DNA from 2 places in the Vibrio pomeroyi genome. Region 2 is predicted to be linked to the other one. Evidence: predicted binding sites of a transcription regulator. Region 2 holds the regulator's gene; the other holds the start of a gene.
What was found. The regulator MetJ, encoded in region 2, represses methionine synthesis genes. The targets are predictions, from matches to a motif close to TTAGACNTNTANANGTCTAA.
Positions count from the first base shown of each region.

Region 1: metE (5-methyltetrahydropteroyltriglutamate--homocysteine S-methyltransferase) is a predicted target of MetJ. The motif match lies at 5,360-5,379, and genes of this name have one in related genera.

Region 1 covers NZ_AP025506.1:2,358,622-2,366,640, forward strand. The annotation lists gene OCV12_RS10310 (hypothetical protein) at 271-519, shown strand; gene OCV12_RS10315 (septation protein A) at 628-1,194, shown strand; gene yciA (acyl-CoA thioester hydrolase YciA) at 1,462-1,860, shown strand; gene OCV12_RS10325 (YciI family protein) at 2,055-2,351, shown strand; gene OCV12_RS10330 (GspS/AspS pilotin family protein) at 2,353-2,748, shown strand; gene metE (5-methyltetrahydropteroyltriglutamate--homocysteine S-methyltransferase) at 2,824-5,169, opposite strand; gene OCV12_RS10340 (LysR substrate-binding domain-containing protein) at 5,451-6,362, shown strand; gene OCV12_RS10345 (DUF4250 domain-containing protein) at 6,502-6,702, opposite strand; gene OCV12_RS10350 (hypothetical protein) at 6,816-7,496, opposite strand; gene OCV12_RS10355 (YgiQ family radical SAM protein) at 7,734-8,019, shown strand, end outside.
Region 2 covers NZ_AP025506.1:3,351,141-3,359,159, reverse strand. The annotation lists gene rpmE (50S ribosomal protein L31) at 1-5, shown strand, start outside; gene OCV12_RS14905 (malic enzyme-like NAD(P)-binding protein) at 339-1,628, shown strand; gene metJ (met regulon transcriptional regulator MetJ) at 1,802-2,122, opposite strand; gene OCV12_RS14895 (O-succinylhomoserine (thiol)-lyase) at 2,331-3,512, shown strand; gene OCV12_RS14890 (bifunctional aspartate kinase/homoserine dehydrogenase II) at 3,515-5,926, shown strand; gene metF (methylenetetrahydrofolate reductase) at 6,203-7,102, shown strand; gene OCV12_RS14880 (PadR family transcriptional regulator) at 7,254-7,793, opposite strand.

The DNA of each region.
Region 1 (8,019 bases), 990 kb from region 2:
CGTCAGAATGAGAATCAAGTGATTCCCAAATTGATGTAAGAAATCGATTCTCAAAATAAAACTATTCCTCTTCCACAACGTATTGTTTGGGTGAGAGCAGACGAAACCTTCTATTAGCTCAATGAAAATACAAATCAAATCATTTCGTTAGGTTAAAAGATCTGTCCTCATAGAGAAAATGGCATTCGAATTGCTTTGTCATAGATAACCCAACCAATATACAGCAGGTTGCATCTTATTCATCATGCAGCTTGTCACGGAGGATAGGCTATGACCTTACAAAGACATACGTATTACGGCTTGATTCACCACGGAATTAAGACCTTGCTAATGGATAGAGTTGGTCACTTTACTGAACGTGAATATCACGAATATCTCGACCTGACGACAGGAAAATCAACGTGTTTTGCCATGAGCGAGCAAGAGCTTGAGAACACCTTAGATAATCTAAAAAGCGAAGGCTATTTAGAAGACATCAAGAAGTTGATTCCTCGCTACCAAACTTCGTCAATCCGCTGACTAGTTCTTAACAAAATTAGTTTTACAGCCAATTGCCTCGGGCTATTTAGCATCGGGGCAATTTTAGTTAGACTGTTTGCAACTCAACTAACTGGATAGTCAGTCCACATGAAACAAATTCTTGATTTCATCCCTCTCATCATTTTCTTTGCGCTCTACAAGATGTACGACATCTACACCGCGACAGGTGCGTTGATTGTTGCCTCTGCAGTACAGATTGTTTTGACGTACTTAATCTACAAAAAAGTAGAGAAAATGCAGGTGGTCACGTTCCTTATGGTTGCCGTATTTGGTGGCATGACCATCTTCTTACACGACGACAACTTCATTAAATGGAAAGTAACGATCGTTTACGCTCTGTTCGCTATTGGCCTGACAGTCAGCCACCTTATGGGCAAGTCAGCCATTAAAGGCATGTTGGGTAAAGAGATCACACTGCCTGATGCCGTATGGGGAAAAATCAACTGGGCTTGGACTCTGTTCTTTACCCTATGCGCCATTCTCAACGTTTACGTTGCTTTCAGCCTGCCGTTGGATGTCTGGGTTAACTTCAAGGTGTTTGGCTTGCTCATCGCGACCTTGTTGTTCACATTACTGACAGGTGTGTACATCTATAAGCATTTGCCAAAAGATCAGCAGAAAGAGTTAACGGATAAAAATACCGACGAGAAGTAACCCTAAGGGATGAGTCCTCATTCCCTTTTTGATACAATTCTTATCAATATGCTATTTAACAGTGGCCAATGATACTCGTGATCATTGGCCACTGGCTTTTTTGTGTTGCGGAAACTGGTCAAAATAAAACCTATTATTTAATGACAATCTCACTAAATTAGCGGTCATCTGGTCTCTTGTTGTTCATTGCACTCATTTGCCAATGTGCTTAACCAGTCAACACATCAGTTTTTATTTAAGATAATCAATACCACCAAGAGTACTACAATGACGATTCAATCAACTTTGAACCCTATTGGTTCTTTACTTCTTCGCACATTAGCGATGCCTTCTGACACCAATGCTGCGGGTCAGATCTTCGGTGGTTGGATAATGTCTCAGCTCGACCTAGCTGGCGGCATCTTGGCGAAAGAGATCTCTAACGGCAAGATTGTGACTGTTTCAGTATCAAGCATTGAATTCAAACAACCTGTATCGGTTGGCGATGTGGTGTGTGTGTATGGCGACTGTACCAAAATTGGCCGTAGCTCGATGAATATCGACTTAGAAGTATGGGTTAAGCCTGTGCTTGATCACGGCATAGGCGACCGTTACAAAGTTTGTGGCGCGACCTTCAACTACGTGGCTGTTGATGAAAGTGGCAAGCCTCGCCCTATCAACAAATAGTACTTTTCACTAAGTCATACACGTCAGTGGTCTTTAGTTTCAGCAAATGAAATCGCTAAAGACCATACTGCTCTCTCGCACCATTTCACAATTTCTTATCATTAGCCCTTCCAATACCAATTAGTTCGCGTAAATTAGCAAGATAGCGAATTTAAACGCCCCAATTCAGTGAAGTAAAATAAGGATATCTCAATATGTGGTACGTGATTTTTTCTCAAGACGTCGAAAATTCATTAGAAAAGCGCCTAAGTGTTCGCCCACAACATCTAGAACGCCTACAAACACTTCACGATGAAGGCCGACTTTTGACAGCAGGTCCAATGCCAGCTATTGATTCGGATAACCCTGGCGAAGCGGGTTTCACAGGTTCTACTGTGATTGCTGAGTTTAACTCTTTAGAAGACGCACAGGCATGGGCAGACGCGGACCCGTATATCGAAGCTGGTGTCTACCAAAATGTCATCGTAAAACCATTCAAGAAAGTATTTTAACGTGAAAAAATGGATTATTGGCTCACTGGCGATGGCTCTGCTTGCAGGCTGTGCTTCAAGTGAGCAAGACCAACAAAGACAACTCGAGATGATGGCGCAGCACCGTGCTGGCGTTTTATCTGCAGGCCTACCGATTGAGTATGGCCCGTTGTCGGTCATGCGAGTACTCGCAAAAAACACCGTGATTGAAATCATGATGATCTACAACCAAGATGCTAAAGGTGCGAAGCCTTTAAACCAAGTTGTCGATATGAGTGTGAACAGCTACTGCACTAACTCAGAAGTAAGAGCAAACCTAGACATGGGCTTGGCTTACAACATCAAGATTCGCAACACACGCGGACAATTGATGGTTGAGAAGCTGATCAGCAAAGATACTTGCCAGAGCAGCAGCTAGATTCGAACATATATAAACGTCAAAGCCTCGCAGTCGCGAGGCTTTTTGTTTTGAGTCATCTAGCTCTAATGATAGTTAAGCTTCTGCTGACTCCCACTCTTTACGCAACTCCTTAGTCGCAGAGACTAAATTAGTCAGTGCTGCTTCTGTTTCTGCCCAATTGCGAGTCTTCAGGCCACAATCTGGGTTTGCCCATAAGCGTTCTGCCGGAATTTTCTCCGCTGCTTTCTTCAACAGACCAATGATCCACTCTTGCGATGGAATGTTTGGCGAGTGAATATCGTAAACACCTGGGCCAATCGCATTCGGGTAATTGAACTCTTCAAACGCTTTAAGCAGTTCCATGTTCGAACGAGAAGTCTCAATGGTAATCACGTCGGCGTCTAGTGCAGCCACTGAATCAATGATTTCGTTGAATTCGCTGTAACACATGTGAGTATGAATCTGCGTCTCTGGCTTAGCACTCGCGGCTGAGATCTTAAAGGCATCTACCGCCCACTCTAAGTATTCTGCGTGGTCGCGTTTTTTCAGAGGCAAACCTTCACGAATCGCTGGTTCATCAATCTGAATAATGTTGATTCCCGCATCTTGTAGGTCAGACACTTCATCACGCAGCGCAAATGCCAATTGGTTAGCGATCTCTTTACGTGAGATATCTTCACGTGGGAACGTCCAACACAAGATAGTGACAGGACCAGTAAGCATGCCTTTCATTTGTTTAGAAGTTAGAGATTGTGCGTAGGTCGACCACTCCACCGTCATCGGTTTTTCGCGCTCGATATCTGCCACCACAATCGCAGGTTTCACGCAGCGAGAACCATAGCTTTGCACCCAACCAAATTTGGTGGTTTGAAAGCCTGCTAGATTCTCAGCAAAATATTCCACCATATCGTTACGTTCCGCTTCGCCATGCACCAACACATCTAAGTCGAGTGCTTCTTGGCGTTTCACCGCATCCGCGATGTGACCTTTTAATGCGGTGGTGTATTCCGCTTCGCTCAACTTTCCTGTGCGATAAGCGCTACGTTGAACACGGATCTCGCCAGTCTGTGGGAACGAACCAATGGTTGTGGTCGGCAGTAAAGGTAAACCTAAAACCTCAGATTGGTGTGCAGCGCGTTCTGCATAAGGTGCACTGCGCTCCGCTAATGCTTTGGTAATAGTATTAATACGAGCCTGTACCTGCCGCTTATTTACGTGAGTCGCGCTCTTGCGGGCAACAATCGGCTGGCTATAAGTCTCACACGCTAAAATGGCATTTTGATCGCCGTCTAGCGCCGCACCCAATAAGCTAACCTCTGTGACTTTCTGTTTCGCGAAAGCAAACCAGCTTTTCACTTCATCGCTAAGCGAATCTTCCAACTCTAAGTCAACAGGGCTGTGCAGCAGCGAACATGAACTCGCCACCCAAAGCTTATCGCCTAGCTTCTCTTTCACAGGTTGCAGTTTCGCTAGCTGGGTAGCCAAGTCTGCTCGCCAAACATTGCGTCCGTTGATGACACCAGCAGACAGTACCCACTCGTCCGGTAGTTTACTCACGACTTCATCGAGCTGTTGTGGCGCAGCGGTTAAATCAATATGTAAGCCATTCACTGGCAGTTTGACGATTTTGTCTAAGGTGTCCGTCACCGAATCAAAGTAAGTGGTCAATAGTAGCTTCACATCACCTTGAATTACTTGATAAGCCAATTTGAATGAATCGGCCCACTGCTTTTCAAGCTCAAGCGACAGAATAGGTTCGTCGATTTGCACCCACTCAACACCCAGTTTGGCAAGCTTAGCTAAAATCGCTTGGTAGGCAGTCAGCAAGCGCGGCAACAAGGCTAAGCGATCAAAGCCCTCTTCTACTTCCTTACCCAAGTACAAGTAAGACAACGGACCAAGAAGGACTGGTTTAACCTTATGTCCAGCTTGAATGGCTTCATTCACCTCATCAAACAGTTGCGGCCAGCTCACTTCAAACGAATCATCTTTACTGAATTCTGGAACAATGTAGTGATAGTTAGTATTGAACCACTTGGTCATGTCAGATGCAGCAGCACCGTCTTGAGCGCTTTCTGAACCATGCTTCCCACCACAACAAGTAGCTTCAACTTGTGATTGCCCACGTCCCACTCGGAACAAGGTATCTAAGTCTGGGAAGGCTTTTTCTTCTTCAGATCCACCAGCGTGGCGTTGTGGCACATGACCTAAAAGCAAAGTCGTAGTTAACACATGGTCGTACCATGCGAAGTCACCCGCAGTTGCAAAGCTTAGATTCGCGTCGGCTTGTACATTCCAGTTACGATTTCTCAGTTCGCTGCCGAGCTGCTTAAGTTGTGATTGGTCAATATCACCACGCCAGTACTTCTCTAATGTGAATTTGAGTTCGCGTTTTTCACCGATGCGTGGGTAGCCAAGAATATGCGTTGTCGTAGTCATGAACCTGTTCCTTATTCAATAATTGTTAGTATCTTTTCAGACCACCTGTTGAAAATTTCGCTTTTTCAAAAAGGCGTCTGGATGGCTAAACTATCCACCCAATCTGAATAATGAACAACGTCCAAATATTCATCTTGTTTATTAAAAATATTCATCTTGAATAAACCAAAGATGAGGTAATTAAATCCATCTGGACATCTAGACGTTTACAAATGATAAAAAACCCCGTAGGGTGATTATTAAGAAATATTGAATTGGCTTAGGGAATATGAGGAATACTCATGATAGAGCTTAAACACCTTCGAACATTGACTACCTTGAGAGACAGCGGCTCACTGACAGCAACCGCAACCTCTCTTCATTTGACGCAGTCGGCGCTTTCTCACCAATTGAAAGACCTTGAGGCGCGTATTGGCGGTCAGCTTTTCCTACGTAAAACTAGGCCAGTTAAGTTCACTTCTGAAGGTGAGATTTTGCTTAAGCTCGCCGATGAGATACAGCCAAGAATCGCTAAAGCAGAGAACGAACTCGCAAGCCTGAAAGAGGATGTGAATGGTCGTTTACACATGGCGATCGAGTGTCACTCATGCTTCCAATGGTTAATGCCCGCTTTGAAGGAGTACCAAGTTGCTTGGCCAAGCGTGACATTAGATTTTTCATCGGGCTTTGGTTTTGAGCCTCTACCCGCATTAATGGCTGGTGAATTAGACTTGGTGATCACCTCCGACATTCAGCCACGTTCAGAGGTTCACTATGAGCCACTTTTCGATTTCGAGATGCGTTTGATCACTGCAATTAACTCGCCTTTGGCCGACAAACCAAGCATTGATCCGCAAGATCTTAGCGATCTCACTATGCTCTCCTACCCTGTTCAAAAGCAGCGCTTGGATGTGGTGAAGCACTTTTTACAACCTGCAGGCATTGAACCGAAGAAATGGAAACAGGCAGACAACACATTGATGTTGGTACAAATGGTATCGGCAGGATTAGGTGTCGCGGCATTGCCAAATTGGGCGATCAGTGAGTTTTCAAGACAGGGCTTAATCGCCAGTAAACCTTTAGGTAAAGGGCTTTCAAGAAGACTGTTTGCAGCGGTAAGAAACTCAGAAAAAGACAAGCGCTACCTGCAAGCATTCTTTAGTACGGCAAGGCAACAGAGTAAGAGTCACCTTGATGGTATTGAGGTCGTTTAACGATAACCATCATCAGCTAGCTCCTCTTACACCAAGCACAAGAGACAACCGTCAGAAACAAAAAAAGTCACAGATAATCTGTGACTTTTTAGTTTCAGTACCGATAATTTTCGATATCTGTTGATTCGCGAAAAATAGACTATCTTGCGTAAGATTTAAACTGGTTAGTCAGTGGGTCGTATTGATAGCCAAGCATATCCAGCTTACCGACGACACTTTCTATATCCATCTCATACATGCTAATGAGCTCTTCAAAACTGTCGCACTCTAAGCGCAGTTTCTCGTTCACGATTCCCAGCAAGATAATGCTATCCAGACTTTTGACGTTGCTTAAATCCATCTCGTACTCCTTACGAACACACTAACTAGAATTAAGTTTAGAACGCTTACCAAGGTCACGCTAAAAAACAGATCACACTTCTTAAATCAGATACGTGGTTACCATACCCAAAGTTACATTGCCCAAACTGGCGTTAAACCAACAGCGGCCGCTAATAACATCAGCAATGAAACTGTCAGTTGAAGCTTTTCAGGTGTCTTAACAAACAATAGATGCCAACACCACACTACGATAGAAGAGATCAACAAAGCGAAGCTAAATAGTAACGTGGAAATTACTGGCTCTAACTGAGCTTCAGAGAGTGAGTAAACGTTCACGACTGTCGCCAGTACCACCAGCATCCCCGTCAATACACCCACCACAGGCAAAACACGGTGGAATGCTTGCAAACGCGTTCTTGCGATCGTCAGCAGTAAATGGCCAAACGCAGCGCCTAACAATACCACCAACAGCAGAGTTGTAATGATGCCGACTGTGGTTGCTTGCTCAGTCGCTTGAATAGCAACGTACGACAATGCCAAACCACACGCCAAATACATAACCCAAATAGGGCCAGAATCACGTGTCTTTTTGGTTTGAACTTGAGAATAGAAATAAAAGATTGCGAACACGACCAGAAAGGCTTCAATTTTCACTGAAGCAACCGCTAGCCAAAGCACGCCAATTGCAGGCAACATCTTGTGAATACGGCCACGTTGTCCCGGGCAAATATCCCCTTTCACCAAGATGAGGGTTAAGATCAGTTGGGCTCCTAAAAGCATTGGAGCAAATTGTACTAATAACGTTTCGACCATTGTGGATCTACTTCTTCAGACTTATTTTCGCGAATAATATCAAAAACTGCTGCGAACACTAATCAAAATCACAAATTAGCGACGTTATTCAAGGCTTCAACTATGCTGTTGTATGGCTCTTTTGCTGCTTTTAAAAGCGATATAGCGAAAGACACCAGAACTAACAGGGGCATGTTCTACTGGCTAGTCAGGGCGCATGCCGCTATAATTCCCGCCTCAAAAATCAGAGGTCGAAATATGTACAGCGATATCACTCCTATTCACGAACACAAAAAATACTGGGCCGAGTGCTACGGAACTGCACCCTTTTTGCCTACCAGTAGAAAGGAGATGGATGCTCTTGGATGGGATAGCTGTGACATTATTATTGTAACTGGTGACGCGTATGTCGATCACCCGAGCTTTGGTATGGCTATCATTGGCCGTCTTCTTGAAGCTCAAGGTTTCCGCGTGGGCATTATTGCTCAACCTAAGTGGGACAATAAAGATGCCTTCATGAAGCTAGGTAAACCTAACCTATTCT
Region 2 (8,019 bases):
AGTAATTCTCGCTATTTAGACATAAAAAGGACACTTCGGTGTCCTTTTTTGTTGCCTGCAATTTGTAAAATCACTGACTTCCATCCAAGTATCCATCTCACTTAACGATAAGTTGCCTCTTTATTCTATTGCAGGGCAATTCCTTGCTTATCATTCACCACTAAAATTCCGCACGAAAGTTCAACAAGCGATAGTAATTTCAACTGCTCACTGGTCTTATTAGTAGTGAAATCTCGTTTTTTAATGAGACAGAGGCTTCAACCACCTAGGAACTTTGAAGTACATCCATTAACATGAACAAGATCCCCCAAATAATAATATCCTAGGAACCTACACCTATGTCTGAAGACAGCAGCCAAGCTCAATCCTCTCAAGAATTATCGCCTCAAGAACAATTCCGTCAGCAAGCTCTTGATTATCATGAGTTCCCGATTCCAGGCAAAATTGCCGTAGAACTGACGAAGCCTGCAAACTCTGCAGAAGACCTAGCACTTGCATACAGCCCAGGCGTGGCTGAGCCTGTTCGCGAGATCGCACAGAACGTTGATAACGTCTATAAGTACACAGGTAAAGGCAACATGGTTGCTGTTATCTCTAACGGTACAGCGATTCTTGGCCTAGGTAACCTTGGTCCTATTGCTTCTAAACCAGTAATGGAAGGCAAAGCGCTACTGTTTAAGCGTTTTGCTGGTTTAGATTCTATCGATATTGAAGTAAAACACCGCACAATCGATGAGTTCGTTGATACAGTTGCGAACATTGCAGATACATTCGGCGGTATTAACCTAGAAGACATCAAAGCACCAGACTGTTTTGAGATTGAACGTCGTCTGATTGAGCGTTGTGATGTACCAGTATTCCACGATGACCAACACGGTACAGCGATTGTAACAGCAGCAGGTATGCTGAACGCGATCGAGCTTCAAGGTAAGAAGCTAGAAGAGTGTAAGATCGTTTGTCTAGGTGCTGGCGCAGCAGCGGTTGCATGTATGGAACTACTGATTAAGTGTGGCGCTCAGCGTGAGAAGATCTACATGCTGGACCGTAAAGGTGTGATCCACACTCGTCGTGACGACCTAAACGAATACAAAGAGCTGTTCGCAAACAACACTGATAAGCGCACGCTTGAAGATGTTATCGAAGGCGCTGATCTATTCTTGGGTGTATCGGGTCCTAACCTGCTTCCAGCTGAAGCACTAACGCTGATGGCTGATAAGCCAGTTGTGTTTGCATGTTCAAACCCAGATCCAGAGATCAAGCCAGAGCTTGCTCACGAAGTTCGTTCTGACCTTATCATGGGTACAGGCCGTAGTGATTACCCTAACCAAGTAAACAACGTACTTTGTTTCCCATTCATTTTCCGTGGTGCACTAGATGTGCGTGCAAGCGAAATTAATGACGAAATGAAGTTGGCGGCGGTTAAAGCGATTCGTGAACTGGCGAAAGAAGAAGTTCCGGCTGAAGTACTGGCAGCGGCGGGTGAAACTGCACTGGAATTTGGTAAAGGCTACATCATTCCTAAGCCAATGGATCCACGTCTACTTCCTCGCGTAGCGAAAGCAGTAGCAGAAGCGGCTGTTGAGTCTGGCGTAGCTCGTATCGAGATGCCTGCTAACTATATGGCTTAATAGCTTTTTATAGCTGCTGCTCTATTGAGCGCAAAAGAATAATAAAACCGACTCATCTGAAGTCGGTTTTTTTATGTCTATCATTCACAGCGCAGTCATAAAAACAATGCACGATGTGATCAATAGGGTTCAGCTAGAGCGAATCAATAATGAAGGCAGTGACTGAGTTGTTTTTATTCTTCGTCAAACGCTTCGAACTCGATACCCATCTCTGTCATCAGTTTTTTCACTTCAGCAGGAATATCGTCTGGGCGGTCTTTACGAAGGTCTTCATCCGTTGGTAGTGGTTGGCCTGTGTACGCATGTAGAAAGGCTTCGCACAGTAGCTCACTGTTTGTTGCATGGCGTAGGTTGTTAATCTGGCGGCGAGTGCGCTCGTCAGTTAGAACCTTTAACACTTTTAGAGGGATAGAAACTGTAATTTTCTTTACTTGTTCGCTTTTCTTTCCATGCTCAGCATATGGGCTTATGTATTCACCATTCCAGTCGGCCATTGCGTACCTTCATCACTTTAGTTGTTAGAATAAATTAATAGTGGTGATTTTAGCGGGATTTACCGCCATAAGCAAAGACATATAGACGTCTAGAAGTGTTGACGTCTCACGTTTATGAAAGTAAAGTGAATAACATATATCTAACACAGCCGCAAAATGCCGACAAGCTGCTGTGATTCTCAGACGCAAAACTTGTAAGGAAGCACCTATGAGCAGCCGGAAGCCAGCAACAATCGCAGTACGTACTGGTATCGAGTCAGACACGCAACACCATGCCGTTGTCCCACCAATTTATCTTTCGACTAACTATGGGTTTCCCGCTTTTGGTGAAGTGCCAAAGTACGATTACACCCGTTCTGGTAACCCCAACCGCGGTTTATTAGAAACGGCACTGTTTGAGCTTGAATCGGGCAAAGGCGCGGTGGTCACTAACTGTGGCACCTCGGCGCTAAACTTATGGGTTTCTGCTTTCTTAGGCGGCGATGATCTTATTATCGCACCACACGACTGCTACGGCGGTACTTACCGTCTGTTTAACACTCGCTCACTCAAAGGTGACTTCAAAGTTCTGTTCGTTGATCAATCGGATCAAACGGCACTGGATGCGGCGATCGCGCTTAAGCCAAAGTTGATCTTAATTGAAACACCATCGAATCCTTTGGTTCGTGTGGTTGATATTGCAGAAACTTGTCGTAAAGCGAAAGAGGTTGGTGCTCTGGTTGCTGTCGACAACACGTTTTTGACACCGGTGTTCCAAAAGCCTTTAGAACTGGGTGCGGATTTTGTTATCCACTCAACCACAAAGTACATCAACGGACACTCGGACGTTATTGGTGGCGTTGTTGTCACCAAAACGGAAGAGCACGCTGAAGAGCTAGCGTGGTGGGGTAACTGTATTGGTGCGACCGGCACACCATTTGATAGCTACATGACTCTACGTGGTATTCGTACGCTAGGTGCGCGTATGCGAGTTCACGAAGAGAGTTCACGTGAAATTCTGGCGTCTCTGCAGCAACAAGATCTCGTCGGCACGATTTACCACCCAAGCCTTCCTGAACATCCGGGTCATGATATCGCGAAGAAGCAGCAGTCTGGCTTTGGCTCAATGCTGAGCTTCGAGTTTGCAGGCTCATTCGAGGCGCTTAAGTACTTTGTTGATAAGTTAGAGCTGTTCTCTTTAGCGGAATCTCTGGGTGGTGTGGAAAGCTTAATCTGCCACCCTGCGTCAATGACTCACCGTGCGATGGGCGAAGAAGCACTGGCAGAGGCGGGCGTTTCTCAACAGTTACTGCGTCTTTCTGTTGGTCTTGAAGATGCAGAAGACTTGATTGATGACCTCAAGCAAGCGTTTGAAAAGACACAAGGCTTTATCGCTGAAGGGGAGGGTTAATAATGGCAACCTTTCGCCAGCTACACAAATTTGGTGGCAGCAGCTTAGCGAATCCTGAGTGTTACCAGCGCGTGGTCAACATTCTTAGAGAATACTCATCAGCCACTGACTTGGTCGTGGTATCGGCAGCGGGTAAAACAACCAACCGCTTGATTGAGTTTGTTGAAGCGCTCGACAAAGATGGTCGTATTGCCCATGAATGTTTGCAAGCACTTCGTCAGTTCCAACTTGAGCTGATTGAAGCACTGCTTGAAGGTGAGTCTGCGGCTCAGCTAACGGCCACCATTCAACAAGAATTTACCGCTTTGGGTGAGCTAACGGCTCCTCTAAGCGAAGCGCAAAAAGCACAAGTGCTAGGACACGGTGAAGTTTGGTCTTCACGTCTATTAGCTGCTTTGTTGTGTCAACATGATTTACAAGCGGTTGCTCAAGATGCACGTGCCTTTTTGCGTGCAGAAGTGGGCGCTCAACCTGAAGTTGACCGCGCACGCTCTTACCCTCTGATTAAAGAAGCTTTGGCGCAGCATGCACATTGCCGCGTGGTGATTACTGGCTTTATGGCTCAAAACACTGAGGGTGAAACGGTTCTACTCGGCCGTAACGGCTCGGATTACTCTGCAACTGTGATTGGAGCATTGGCTGAGGTTGAACGCGTAACGATTTGGAGTGACGTAGCTGGTGTATACAGCGCAGACCCTCGTTTGGTCTCGGATGCGTGTTTATTGCCTCTGCTTCGTCTTGATGAAGCGAGTGAATTAGCTCGTTTAGCGGCTCCAGTGCTTCACAGTCGAACGCTACAGCCTGTGGCTCAAAGTGCTATGGACTTAAGTTTACGCTGCAGCTATCAGCCTGAGGCGGGCTCTACACAGATAGAGCGTGTATTGGCATCGGGTCGTGGCGCAAAAATTATCACATCTTTGGATGAAGTGCTTATCGTGCAGCTGACCTTTGGTCATGGGCATGACTTTGACCGTCTAGAGAGTGAAGTGCTTGAAGGGCTTAAGCGTGCTCAACTCGAGCCGCTTGCTTATGAGCTTGAACCGGATCAGCACTGTTTGCGCCTTGCTTACACAGAAGAGATCGCTGGTGGCGCTTTAGAATATCTACAAGATCACGCGATTGAAGCTGAGATTAAGCTTAAAGAGGGTTTCTCTTTGATTGCTGCCGTGGGTGCTGGCGTGACTAAGAACCCGAACCACTGTTACGGTTTCTACCAACAACTTAAGAGCTCGCCGGTTGAATTCATCTCAGAAGCTAACTCTGGCTTGAGCTTAGTGGCAGTGATTCGCAAGAGTGAAACATCAAGCCTAGTGAAAGGTATTCACTCTCAACTATTCCAAGCGCAGAAGCGTGTTGCGATTGCTTTATGTGGCAAGGGCAATATTGGTTCAAGCTGGTTAAGCCTGTTTGCTGAGCAAAAAGCGGAACTTGAAAAGCGTCGTGGAATGAACTTTGAATTAGTAGCCGTGGTTGATAGCCAAACCTATTGGTTCGATGACCAAGGCATAGATGCGACTTCGGTAGGTAAGCGCTTTGACGACGAAGCGATTGCCAACAATGGTAACGACTGGTTAGAGCGTTTAGGCTCTATTCAAGGTTATGACGAAGCAGTGGTTCTCGATGTGACTGCGAGCCCTGTACTTGCGGCAAAATATCTGCAAATCGCGCAACAAGGCATTCACCTGATTTCGGCGAACAAGGTGGCAGGCTCTGCATCAAGCGAGTACTACCATCAGGTACAAGATGCCTTCGCGAAGATCAGCCGTCATTGGTTGTACAACGCGACTGTCGGTGCCGGCTTACCGATTAACCACACGGTACGTGACTTACGTGAAAGTGGCGATGACATTATTGCGTTGTCTGGCATTTTCTCGGGCACGCTGTCTTGGTTGTTCCAACAGTTTGATGGCACCGTGCCGTTCAGCGAGTTGGTTGACTTAGCATGGCAACAAGGCCTGACTGAACCTGACCCTCGTGCTGACCTAGATGGTTCAGACGTGATGCGTAAGCTGGTGATTCTGGCGCGTGAATCGGGTTTAGACATCGAGCCTGAAAACGTAAAAGTGGAATCATTGGTACCTGAAGAGTTGCAAGATCTGTCGGTAGATGACTTCTTTGATAAGGCTTCTGTGTTAAGCGAAGAGTTGGCTGAGCGTTTAGAGAAAGCGCACTCTCAACAGAAGGTACTGCGTTACGTAGCGCGTTTAGAGAAGAATGGTAAGGCAACCGTAGGCGTTGAAGCCCTATCTAAAGAACACGCCCTAGCAAACTTGCTGCCTTGCGATAACATCTTTGCGATTGAGAGCAAATGGTACAAAGATAATCCATTGGTTATTCGTGGCCCGGGTGCCGGTCGAGAAGTAACGGCAGGTGCAATTCAATCAGACCTAAACAGAATGTCTAGTCTGTTCTGATACTCAGATCAATTGTTTTAGTACGTAAATAGCATACTATTCACTAAGATAAATAAGGCTGAAAGCACGATGTGTTTTTCAGCCTTTTTTCTACATTATTTCTGCTTTGCGAGCCATCTAACTACTTGAGTTTTACTCACGATCTACTTGAGAAAAATTCATAATGGATCTGTTGACATTAAATCGTATTCAATACATTCTACAGACATATAGACGTCTAAACGTCGTTTAAGGATTTGAGATTTTAGTGGTCGCTTTTGCCACAGGGAGAGTAAGATGGGATACACACACGCTAGTCATATCGACGCTTTAAATCAGAATATCGCTGAGCTTTCTGACAACATCAATGTGTCATTTGAGTTTTTTCCACCAAGCAGTGAGAAGATGGAAGAGACCCTGTGGAATTCTGTTCACCGTCTTAAAACACTTCAGCCAAAATTTGTATCAGTAACCTACGGTGCAAACTCGGGTGAACGTGATCGTACCCACTCAATCATTAAAGAAATCAAAAACCAAACAGGTCTAGTCGCAGCGCCACACCTAACGTGTATTGATGCTAGCCGCGAAGAGCTGATTCAAATCGCCGACGATTACTGGGCTAATGGTATCGAGAGCATTGTTGCTCTACGTGGTGATATTCCAGCAGGCGGCGGCGCGCCAGAGATGTACGCATCTGACCTAGTTGAGCTGCTTAAATCTCGTCACGACTTTGATATCTCAGTGGCGGCATTTCCAGAAGTTCACCCTGAAGCAAAAAGCGCTCAATCGGATCTTATTAACCTAAAACGTAAAGTAGATGCCGGTGCTAACCGTGCCATCACTCAGTTCTTCTTTGATGTAGAGAGCTACCTACGCTTTCGTGACCGTTGTGTGGCGGCTGGCGTTGATGTTGAGATTGTACCGGGTATCCTGCCAGTTTCTAACTTCAAGCAAGCATCTCGCTTTGCTGCGATGAACAACGTAAAAGTGCCGGGTTGGATGGCAAAGCAGTTTGAAGGTTTGGATGATGATCCAACGACTCGTCAGCTTGTTGGTGCTAGCCAAGCGATTGACATGGTTCGTACACTGAGCCGCGAAGGTGTGAAAGACTTCCACTTCTACACGCTAAACCGTGCAGAAATGACTTACGCACTTTGCCACACATTAGGTGTTCGTCCGCAAGTCGCTGCGCTTTAAGCAAAGTCTAGAAGTAAAGCCTAAGCGCTTGTGAAAAGCCTCTGGCTGTAAAATTTCAAATCCTATAGATACAAAAAAGGCTTGGACTCTAAGAGTTCAAGCCTTTTGCTTTTCTAGCTTCTAGCTTCTAGCTTCTAGCTTCTAGCTTAACTTAAGCAAGAGCGCCAAGTTCAAGCAGTACTTCTTCAGCCCATACAATCCATGCTTCACGGATAAGTAGGTTACGACGAAGAGTAAGACGCTCAAGGCGTGCTTGCTTGTCTAGTGTTGATGGCGTTGCGTAGTAAGCCGCTTCGATTTCACGGTAGTGAGAAACCAGTTTGCGAGACTCTTCTACTAGCTCAGCAAGTTGTACACGGTAAGCGTCAGAAGGTTGTACAGCACAAGCCATTAGCTTAGCTGAGAACTCGTCACGAACGGTTGGGTGTGCAGTTGGTTGTTCAAACCATTCACCTAGCGCGCCACGGCCAGCATCAGTGATAGAGTAAACTTTACGATCAGGTTTGCCTTCTTGAGGCTCAAGCACGCAAGTTACCTGGTCGTTCTGAGCCATTTTATTTAGCTCGCGGTAAACTTGTTGGTGGCTAGCTTTCCAGAAGTAACCAATGCTTGCGGAGAATTCTTTTGTGATATCGTAACCAGTAGCATCGCGTGTACTTAAAACGGTTAGAATTACGTGTGGTAATGACATGTCTGAAATCCAAATGGTAAACAGTAAACAAATACTTAAACAACAAGTGTGCTTCTAATGGCACGTTATATTGGTTATGTCTAAGTAGCACCAACTCATCGGTTGGTTATGTCACCTTACAAAGCCGTTTATCACCTAGGTTGACCAGTTTATTGGTCAAGATGCTGCAGATTATTTTTTTGGAGTGTTTCCGCAGCGGAGCAGTAGTATATCTAAATAATAAGCA